3 regions of the Ruegeria sp. CH10 genome follow, and region 3 is predicted to be linked to each of the others. Evidence: riboswitches for the same ligand, from Rfam matches in the RefSeq annotation. Region 3 holds a riboswitch; each other region holds the start of a gene.
What was found. A riboswitch is a leader RNA that binds a small molecule or an ion and turns the genes downstream of it on or off. The one in region 3 is predicted to bind cobalamin.

Region 1 (3,270 bases), on a different contig from region 3:
AACCATGCGCAAAGAACATTGCCGCAAAGCTGCTGCCAACGATCACAACATCCCAGTGCCGGGACGCAACCTGTGCTAGGTCAATGCGTTTCATCTGTTCAACCATGGCCTCTGGCGAGGCGCGAACCACGTTACTCATACACGAAAAAGATGTCTCAGGGTAACGGCGCGCGGGGCTTTGTCAAATAAACAAAGCGCGGGGACGCAACCCTTAGTCCGCAGTTTGCGCGCCGCCACTTTTGCGCCGGTTTGCCTTGCGGAAGTGATCCTTGGTGCTTTGGGTCCAGTTCAACTGCTCCTCCTGTGCAGTCAGGGTTTCGACGTGATCGGACTCCAGCAGGAAGGTCGTGCGCATGGGCATGATCCCGTCAACGACCATCACGTTTTGCGCGGACGGATCAATGCTGAGCGTTCCGGTCAACCGCACGGGCTGATGGACATGGTTGGGCGTCCAGTCGACATTCAACCGGACCCGGATCATCTGATTGGGCGGCGGCGCGGGCAGATGACTGCACATCCCGCTTTGTGGCACCAGATAGACGACACTCTGCCCATCCGCATCCGGCGGCGCAGGGATGGCAAACCCCATCAGCGTGACGGTCTGGCCATCAAGATCGGGATTGCCCGCAGATCCTGCATTATCCCGGCGCTGCGTGACCGCCTGCACCTGATCCAGCAGCCAATCCACATCTATTGCATCGGCTGTCAGAGCGGCCTCGGTTTCTGTTAAAAGCATCTGCCATTTCCGGCGCTCTTCGTCGCTGCCTGCACCCTGTTGCAACCTGCCCCGCAGGCGCAGGGCAAAGATGACATCATCGAACTGTTCGGGCGTGAGGGCGCGAAACGGGTCCTCGTAATTCTGGGCAGCGGGATCTGGCAGTTCAGACCAATCCAACACCTGGCCCGATGCGGCCGCAGTGCCGAACCAGCCCAGGGCCAACAAGGCCAGAATGTGAACCCAATTGCGCATGTCCCGACTGTACCGATCAGACGGGATCATTCCAGCCTCTTTCCGCGGGCACGCGCAGAGTTTATCTGCGCCCGCCCACTCCGGAAACTGTCAAACTGAGAACTTTATCATTGACCCATCGCAGGAACTGGGGCAGTCCATCTGACGATGGTTCCCCGCAAGGGGAAGAGAAAGGGAATACGGTGCGGTTTGCCAACAGGCGCCAAGTCCGTGACTGCCCCCGCAACTGTAAGCGGTGAGCAATGCCAAATATCCACTGGCCCAGCGGCTGGGAAGGATGGCAAAGCCACGACCCGCAAGTCAGGAGACCTGCCATCATGTGTTCAACCAACCCGGGGCGGGGCGTCCTGGAAGGAGGCTATGATGACACGACTGGCGCGTGTTTCGACGATCGATACCCTCTGTGGCCGCTGTTGACGGGCGGGCCTGAGGATGTCGGAAAAATCTGATCATGTCATTCTGATCTGCACGACCTGCAAAGGTGAACTGAGCGCAGAGGCCATTCAAACAGCGCTTGCAGATAAGCTGCCTGTGGGGTTTGCGGTGCGCACCGTGGACTGTATGGCAGGCTGTGCCCGGCCAATAACGGTTGGGTTTCAGGCGGTGGGCAAGGCGCAATACCTGTTCGGCGACATCCGCACGCAGCGCGACATCGACGCGCTGGCCACCTTTGCCCATCAATACCAGCAAAGCGTTGATGGCTGGACCAGCGCAACGGACCGGCCTCGGGCGCTTTATACCAAGACGCTGTCCCGCATGCCGCGACTGGAGTTTGGAGGGCGACCATGACTCACCCTCCCTTTTTGGTTGCTGAAGACCTGGAGTATTACGCCCTGAACGGGGATGTCCTGCTTCAGGGCGTCTCGTTCGAATTGGACAAAGGGGCAATTCTGGCCATTGCGGGGCCCAATGGGGCAGGCAAGACAACGCTGCTGAACCTGCTATGCGGTGCGGCTGATCTGGTTCTGGGCGATGTCCGTGTCGGCGGGCGCAGCCTGAAACAGATGTCGGCCACCGAACGCGCCCGCATGATCGCCGTTGTCAGCCAGCAGGAATACCCTGACGGACGGCTGGAGCTGCGCGATTATGTGGCCCTTGGGCAGATCCCGATCCGCGCCGACCGGTCTGCGGCTGAACACGCGGCTGAACTGGACCGGATACTCGACCTGACCCATCTTGGCGCTCTGGCGGGCAAGCGCATGGCGCAACTGTCCGGGGGTGAGCGTCAGCGGGCGCATATCGCCCGCGCGTTGGCCCAAAACCCGGCCCTACTATTTCTGGATGAACCCACCAACCATCTGGACCCGGATGCCAAGGGGCGGATGCTGTCGCTGGTGGCTGAACTGGGTATCACGGTTGTGATGATCGTGCACGATCTGGTCATGATCCCGGAATTCGCAACCCATGTGGCGCTGATGAAATCCACACGTCTGACCAGCTTTGGCACGGTGGCCGACGTGCTGACACCCGAACATGTGCGCGACACGTTTGGTGTCGATTACCTGTGCTTTCAGCACGAAGGCCGGATGATCCCGGCCCTGGATATCCGAAGAACACCTGTTTCAACTTAACCCAAGGAACTATTGCACATGAAACAACTCTGGTCTGCTGCCGTCGTGGCCACCATTGCGGGGGGTGCCTCGGCACATGAGGTCACGGTCGACAATTGCGGCGAACCGCTGGTCTTTGAAACCCAGCCCGAGCGTCTGGTCGTGCATGACATGAACATGACCGACATGGCCTTTGCGCTGGGTCTGCAGGACAAGATCGTGGGCCTGACCGGCATCACCGGCTGGTACAAAACCAGCCCCGAGTTTGACACTCTGCGCGGTGACATCCCTGAGCTGGCCCCGAAATACCCGACCGTTGAAAACCTGGTCGCGGTAGAGCCCGATCTGTTCTTTGCCGGTTGGTACTACGGCATGAAGCCGGGCGGTGACGTGACCCCCGACACGCTTGCACCCTTTGACATCAAGACCATGATCCTGACGGAAAGCTGCGTGCATCTGGACAAGGACCGCCCCGAGGCCAGCATGGACCTGCTGTTTGACGACGTTCTGCGTCTGGGCACCGTCATGCATGTCGAAGACAAGGCCGAGGCGCTGGTCGCTGGCTGGAAAGAGGAACTGGCCGCGATTCAATCGCAAACCGCCGATGTCGCCAAACCCCGCGTTTTCCTGCTGGACGGCCCGGCAGATGCGCCCTTTACCGCTGGCAAATTCGCCATCCCCGACGCGATGATTGCAGCTGCGGGTGGTGAGAATGTCACCCATGACATGGACACCAGCTGGGGCCGCACC
Region 2 (3,270 bases), on a different contig from region 3:
GGTGTCGAGGAACCGCATGATATCGGGGTGGTGCGCGTTCATATACACGGCCCCAGCCCCTTGCCGCGCGCCCAGTTGGTTGGCGTAGGAAAAGCTATCCTCCAACAGTTTCATCACAGGGATCACGCCCGAGGACTGGTTTTCGATCCCCTTGATCGGTGCGCCATGCTCGCGGATATTGGTCAGCAGCAGCGCCACACCGCCGCCGCGCTTGGACAGTTGCAGGGCCGAGTTGATGCCGCGCCCGATGCTTTCCATGTTGTCTTCCAACCGCAGCAGAAAGCACGAGATCAGCTCACCACGTGACGCCTTGCCCGCGTTCAGGAAGGTTGGCGTGGCGGGTTGGAACCGGCCATCCAGAATTTCCTCCATGAAGGACAGGGCCAGCGCCTCATCCCCGCGCGCCAGTGCCAGTGCGGTCATCACAACGCGGTCTTCGTACCGCTCAAGATACCGTTGCCCGTCGCGGGTTTTCAGAGTGTACGAGGTGTAATACTTGAACGCGCCCAGAAAGGTCGGAAACCGGAATTTCTTGGCATAGGCCGAATCCCAGATCTGACGCATGAAGTTCTTGGAATACTGGTCCAGAACGGCCGCTTCGTAATAGCCTTCGGACACCAGATAGCCCAGCTTTTCATCCAGCGAGTGGAAGAACACGGTGTTCTGGTTCACATGCTGCAGGAAATACTGCCGCGCGGCCATGCGGTCTGCGTCGAACCTGATCTTCCCCTCACCATCGTAAAGGTTCAGCATCGCGTTCAGCGCGTGATAGTCCTGCTCATTTACGCTGCTGTCGAGCATTGGTGTCTCCCTAGTTTTTCAAGCCCGGCGCGGACGCGGGCGATGTCGGTGTCAGTGCCGGCCAGCTCGAAGGAATAGAGCAGCGGAACGTTGCATTTCTGGGCGATGATGCGACCGGACATGGCGTAGGTCGCACCAAAGTTGCGATTTCCAGCGCCGATCACCCCGATGATCCCGGCGCGGCGGGCCGGGTCGTTCAGAAACCGGATCACCTGTTTCGGAACCGCCCCGCGCCCCTCGCCATCGGCATAGGTCGGGCAGATCAGAACATAGGGGCCTTTGGGGTCAGGCAGCGGGTCCATCCCGGTCGGAATGCGGAAAGAGGTCAGCCCCAGCCGCGTCACAAAGCGGTGGGTGTTTCCGGATTTCGATGAGAAATAGACCAGCGCCGGGATCGGCGCGGTCATGGATCAGGCCAGTTGGGCGATCATGTCGGGGCGAAAGCCCGACCAATGCGCGCTGCCTGCGACCACAACGGGGGCCTGACGATAGCCCAGCTCGGTCACATGGGTCATGGCGCTGTCGTCCTGAGTCAGATCGACCACATCATAGGCGACGCCCTTTGCATCCAGCGCGCGGGTGGTTGCGGTGCATTGTACGCAGGCGGGTTTGGAATATACGGTAACGCTCATGTCGTCCTCTGTCCTTTAATCAAAGTCGAGGACGCTGCGGGGAAAATGCCCCAGAACACGCCCCCGAACCCTCCGTTCGTGGTTATCATTTGCGCCCGGCAGGTCTCCTGGCTTGCGGATCGTGGTTCGGACTGGCCTTCCCAAAAGCACGCTTTCAGTGGCGTGTTCAGCCGAACGATCCGCTTACAGTTGCGGGGGCAGCGCCGGTTTTTCACCGGTTTCCCTCTTAGCTTTCGACAGGAATCGAAAGAACCGAAGCAACACTATATAGAGTTTGGTTGCCACTTCTTGTCAATATATAGGGTGAAGGTCCGATAAATTTCTTTTTCGCACAAAACGTGCCCCGGCCACAAAATGGTGAAGTCCTAGTGTGATCTCTTGTCGAATCAACCCCGTTTGTGTTTTGTCGCCGTGATGGTTCCCTGACCGCGATCTGCGGGACGGGATAAAAGGGAATACGGTGCGGCGCTTTTCATGCCAAATCCGTAACTGCCCCCGCAACTGTAGGCGGTAAGCGACCCGAGATCGTCCACTGGGCCAAAGCCTGGGAAGGATCGGGACAGCGTTGACCCGCAAGTCAGGAGACCTGCCATCCGATTTTAACGTAGCTGGGCGGGGTGTCCCAGAGGGAGTAGACAGTGTTTCAAACGGTCCATGCCGTAAAAAGACGTGTCCTTGCTTGCCCCCCGTCCGACCGGAGGAGGCGAGGCCCATGTCAGTACAAAAATCCCCTGTCCCACAAGACGGGACACATGGGGTAAACGCCTTCCCCGCAGATCTACCGGGCTGCTTCGTCGCTTGCGGTGCGCAGCAATGATCAGGCGTGCCATGACCAAATGGGGCAGGTGCCTGACGGAATACAGCGTGACAGTTCTGGTGGCAGGCGCTTTGGCGCTGTCGGCGCTGTTGTGGCTATCGATCTATGCGGTGATCTGATGACAACTGTTCTGCAACTGCGCGACCTGACGCTTGGATATAGTGATCTGACGCTGTTTCGCCGCCTCTCAATGGATATTGAGGCCGGAACCACCCTTGCTGTGCTGGGGGCCAACGGCTCTGGCAAAAGCACGTTTGTCAAAATGATGCTGGGCCTGATGGACCCTCTTTCAGGCAGTCTGCACTGGCCACAGGGACGCCCGCGCGAAATCGGCTATCTGGCGCAGATGACCGAATTCGACCGGCGGTTTCCCATACGCGTGCGGGATCTGGCCGCAATGGGTGCGTGGCGCGGGTTTGGATTTCGGTCCGGACTGGACAATGCGGCGCGGGATCGGATGACCGCCGCCTTGGATGAGGCCGGTGTTCTCGATATCGCCGACCGTCCCCTGCATATGCTGTCGGGTGGCCAATTGCAGCGGGCGCTTTTTGCGCGGGTCATTATGCAGGATGCCCCTTTGATCCTGCTGGACGAACCCTTTGCCGCCGTTGACCAATCCACCGAGGAGCATCTGCTGAAGATCATCCGCCGTTGGCGCGACGAAGGCCGTGCGGTGGTTCTGGTCGTGCACGATTTGTCCTCGGTTCTGGATCATTGCAGCCATGCCCTGTTGCTGGGCGGGCAAGAGGCAACGCACGGGTCGGTCAATGAGGTGCTGACCCCCCACCGGCTGGTGACTCAGGGCTATATGTCGGAAAGCCAGGCCTCATGGATGTTCCGCAACAACTCCCCCGCATCGGAGAGCGCATATGTTTGATCTTTTCGCCGAAATGTGGAGCTTTGCGTTCATGCGTCGCGCTTTTGTGGCGACAACGGTTCTGTCGGCCTCGGTCGCGCCGGTGGGGGCGTTCCTTGTTCTGCGCCGCTTGTCGCTGGCGGGTGAGGCGATGGCCCATGCGA
Region 3 (3,270 bases):
TCCGGTACTCGCCTCCACTACTTTTCAATGGGTTAGAAGCATTGGCAATTTCTGCCGAAGCGCATTTTACAATCCATTTTACAATTCCGTTCACGCTTTGCTCTCCTTGGCCTCACTTAGAAGCGTCAAAACGTCATCAGTTTCACCCGGCGAAACCTGCGCGTAACGCTCAATCATTGCCGCAGCAGTGCGCAGAGAGCCTGACTATCGAACTGAGGATAGCGCCACCCAGCGAAACAGAGGAAGATGACGCGGACGAAACCGTTGATGAGAGTGAAGCCGAAATCTACGATCAATTGTTGGAAACGCAAAACCAGTTGATCTTCCCAGAGCCTAGTGATGACCCAATTCTCGGGATACCAAAACTAAAAGATGATGAAGGTTAAGGCGATTTGGTTGTGAGAGAGTTCGCAACCAAATCCCGCAACAAATCCCGCAACATTTCTTGGTTACGAAGAATGTGAGATTCGCTTAAGTATCTGTTTTATTATCAATTAGTTCAGAGTGGGTTCGATTTCAAAACAGGTACTCGCCTCCACTTCTCCAGTTTTCGGCCAACCGACCAAAGCCCTTCGCTTGCGTCATTCGGCCCCACGCCCTTGGGGGATGACCTCGTATCCGGGTTCTTCGGGCTCATCGTCCAGCATCTCAGTCGGAAAACCCGGCGCGGTGATGTTCAGACCTGTGGCCTCTTCCAGCCGCTTGATGATATTGGGCGACAATTCGCGCGGGCCAAAGCGGGCAATCCCGTCGTCAAAGATACGGATCATCGCCGGGTTGATCTCAAGCGGGACCCCGGCCCGGTCGGCGACGTCCTGAAACAGGCCGATATCCTTTTTCACAAGGTCCATCGTGAACGAAATATCGCGTGAGCCGTTCAGGATGACCTGGCTTTCGGTCTCATGCACAAAGGACGTGCCAGACGAGATCTTGATGGCCTCGTAGGTCGTGTTCAGGTCCATACCCGCAGCTTTGGCCGTCACCAGCGCCTCGCAGCATGTGATCAGGTTGGCCGTGGCCAGATAGTTGGTCATCACTTTCAGAACCGAGGCCGTGCCCAAATCGCCGGTATGCAGCACCCGGCGGCCCATCGTGGTCAGGAACGGCAGGATGCGCTCAAAGGTATCGCGGTCACAGCCTGCGAAAATCGAGATATTACCCGTCGCCGCCCGGTGGCATCCGCCTGACACAGGGCAATCGACAGCCGCACCACCGGCCTTGATGACCATGGCGCCAAGGCGCTTGACCTCGGCCTCGTCGGTGGTGGACATCTCCATCCAGATTTTGCCCGGACGGACCTCGGGCAGCATCTCTTGCATCACGGCGTCTGACGCGGTCGGGGAAGGCAGGCACGTGATCACCGCCTCGCAATCGCGCATCAGCTGGGCCGGTCCCTCGGCCGCTATGGCCCCTTTTGCCACAAACGCTGCGACCAAATCCGGATTGAGATCGTGAACCGTCAGATCAATCCCGTTGCGCAACAGCGAACCTGACAGCTTGCCGCCGACATTGCCCAGCCCGATAAACCCTACCTTCATGCGACACGCCCTCCCGCTTGTGTTCTGGTTCCATGCCAGCACGTTGGCAACCGGGGATCATGCCGCCCAGCGACGCAGACAGGTCGCTTTTTACCCGCCCTGCCGCGGATCGGCGCGACTCGCTTGACAAGCGGGCCAACACTGCCGCATGTCGCTGTCGTTGGTGTCTGCATGTGCAGATGAAAAGGGAATGCGTCAGCGGGTCATCCGTCAAACGCAGCCGCCCCCGCGACCGTGACCGGAGAGGGTGCCCAAAGCCACTGGCCCAATAGGACCGGGAAGGCGGGACATCTGCCAGAGTGATCCTCTGACATCCGCAAGCCGGGAGACCTGCCAGCGCCCGAACTAGAAACCGGACGGGGTGATCCGGTGTCGGGTCCATGTACCGACGTGGCCCGCATGAAACCCCGTCCCCCGCGAAGAGGATTTGGGGGGATGAGAGACGTGACCGAAAGCGCGCCAGTCGAACTACTGGTCTGCACCACCTGTCGCCGTGGCCTGCCGGTTGAGGATGACGCCCAACGGCCCGGCACCTTGTTGCACAAGGCGCTGGCAGAGGCCGAGTTGCCCGAGGGGATCGAGCTGAAACCGGTCGAGTGCCTGTCGAACTGCGATCAGGGGTGTTCAATCGTGCTGCGCGGTGGCCCTGCGCGCTGGACCTTTGTCTATGAGAACCTCAATGAAACCGACCATGTCGAGACCATCATCGAAGGCGTGACCAAATATCTCGCGACCGAGGACGGTCTGGTCAAATGGCGCGAACGCCCTGAACATTTCCGCAAAAACTGTGCGGCCCGCATTCCCCCGATTGGAGCCCTGAAATGAGCACTCTTGAAAAACTTCCCGTCACTGTGATCACCGGCTTTTTGGGCTCGGGCAAAACCACCTTGGTGCGTCACCTAATGCAGAACCCGCAGGGCAAACGTCTGGCCGTTGTGGTCAACGAGTTTGGCGATGTGGGTGTGGATGGCGACATCCTGAAATCCTGCGCCATCCCGGATTGCCCGGCCGAGAACATCATGGAACTGGCAAATGGCTGCATCTGCTGCACCGTGGCCGATGATTTCATCCCCACGATTGAGGCGCTTATGGCGTTGGAGCCGCGCCCGGATCACATCCTGATCGAAACCTCTGGCCTCGCCCTGCCCAAGCCGTTGCTGAAGGCGTTCGACTGGCCCGATATCCGCTCGAAGATCACTGTGGATGGCGTGATCGCGCTGGCCGATGCCGAGGCCGTCGCCGCCGGTCGGTTTGCGCCCAATGTCGAGGCGGTGGATGCCCAGCGTCTGGCCGATGACTCGATTGATCACGAAACACCCCTGTCCGAGGTGTTCGAAGATCAGATTTCCTGCGCCGACATCATCCTGCTGACCAAGCCTGATCTGGCTGGCCCCGAAGGCGTGGCCAAAGCCAAAGAGTTCATCGCAGCCGAGGCTCCGCGCCCCCTGCCTGTCGTCGAGGTCGCCGAAGGCGCTGTGGATGTGCGCGTCGTGTTGGGTCTGGAGGCCGCGGCAGAGGATGACATGGACGCGCGTCCGTCGCATCATGACGGCCACCACGATCACGAACATGACGATTTCGAAAGCATCATTGTCGAGCTGCCGGAACAGACCGATCCTGCCGATCTGGTGGCGAAAATCGAACGCCTGGCAAATGAGAAGAACATCCTACGCGTCAAAGGTTATGCCGCCGTACAGGGCAAACCGATGCGTCTGCTGGTGCAGGCCGTGGG

Region 1: linked by a shared signal. The riboswitch ahead of ACRZ94_RS11000 (DUF1636 family protein) and the one ahead of ACRZ94_RS08440 (DUF1636 family protein) in region 3 are both predicted to bind cobalamin.
Region 2: linked by a shared signal. The riboswitch ahead of nrdH (glutaredoxin-like protein NrdH) and the one ahead of ACRZ94_RS08440 (DUF1636 family protein) in region 3 are both predicted to bind cobalamin.

Annotation. Positions count from the first base shown of each region.
Region 1 is NZ_JBQFQY010000003.1:162,014-165,283, reverse strand. Features, by position in the region: gene ACRZ94_RS11010 (GMC oxidoreductase) at 1-139, opposite strand, end outside; gene ACRZ94_RS11005 (DUF3299 domain-containing protein) at 212-1,000, opposite strand; cobalamin riboswitch at 1,102-1,301, shown strand; gene ACRZ94_RS11000 (DUF1636 family protein) at 1,403-1,759, shown strand; gene ACRZ94_RS10995 (ABC transporter ATP-binding protein) at 1,756-2,541, shown strand; gene ACRZ94_RS10990 (ABC transporter substrate-binding protein) at 2,560-3,270, shown strand, end outside.
Region 2 is NZ_JBQFQY010000005.1:240,499-243,768, reverse strand. Features, by position in the region: gene nrdE (class 1b ribonucleoside-diphosphate reductase subunit alpha) at 1-801, opposite strand, end outside; gene nrdI (class Ib ribonucleoside-diphosphate reductase assembly flavoprotein NrdI) at 783-1,196, opposite strand; gene nrdH (glutaredoxin-like protein NrdH) at 1,212-1,433, opposite strand; cobalamin riboswitch at 1,514-1,705, opposite strand; cobalamin riboswitch at 1,832-2,041, shown strand; gene ACRZ94_RS15965 (hypothetical protein) at 2,247-2,369, shown strand; gene ACRZ94_RS15960 (metal ABC transporter ATP-binding protein) at 2,369-3,127, shown strand; gene ACRZ94_RS15955 (metal ABC transporter permease) at 3,120-3,270, shown strand, end outside.
Region 3 is NZ_JBQFQY010000002.1:420,761-424,030, forward strand. Features, by position in the region: gene ACRZ94_RS08430 (hypothetical protein) at 42-386, shown strand; gene ACRZ94_RS08435 (NAD(P)-dependent oxidoreductase) at 582-1,538, opposite strand; cobalamin riboswitch at 1,683-1,890, shown strand; gene ACRZ94_RS08440 (DUF1636 family protein) at 1,974-2,363, shown strand; gene cobW (cobalamin biosynthesis protein CobW) at 2,360-3,270, shown strand, end outside.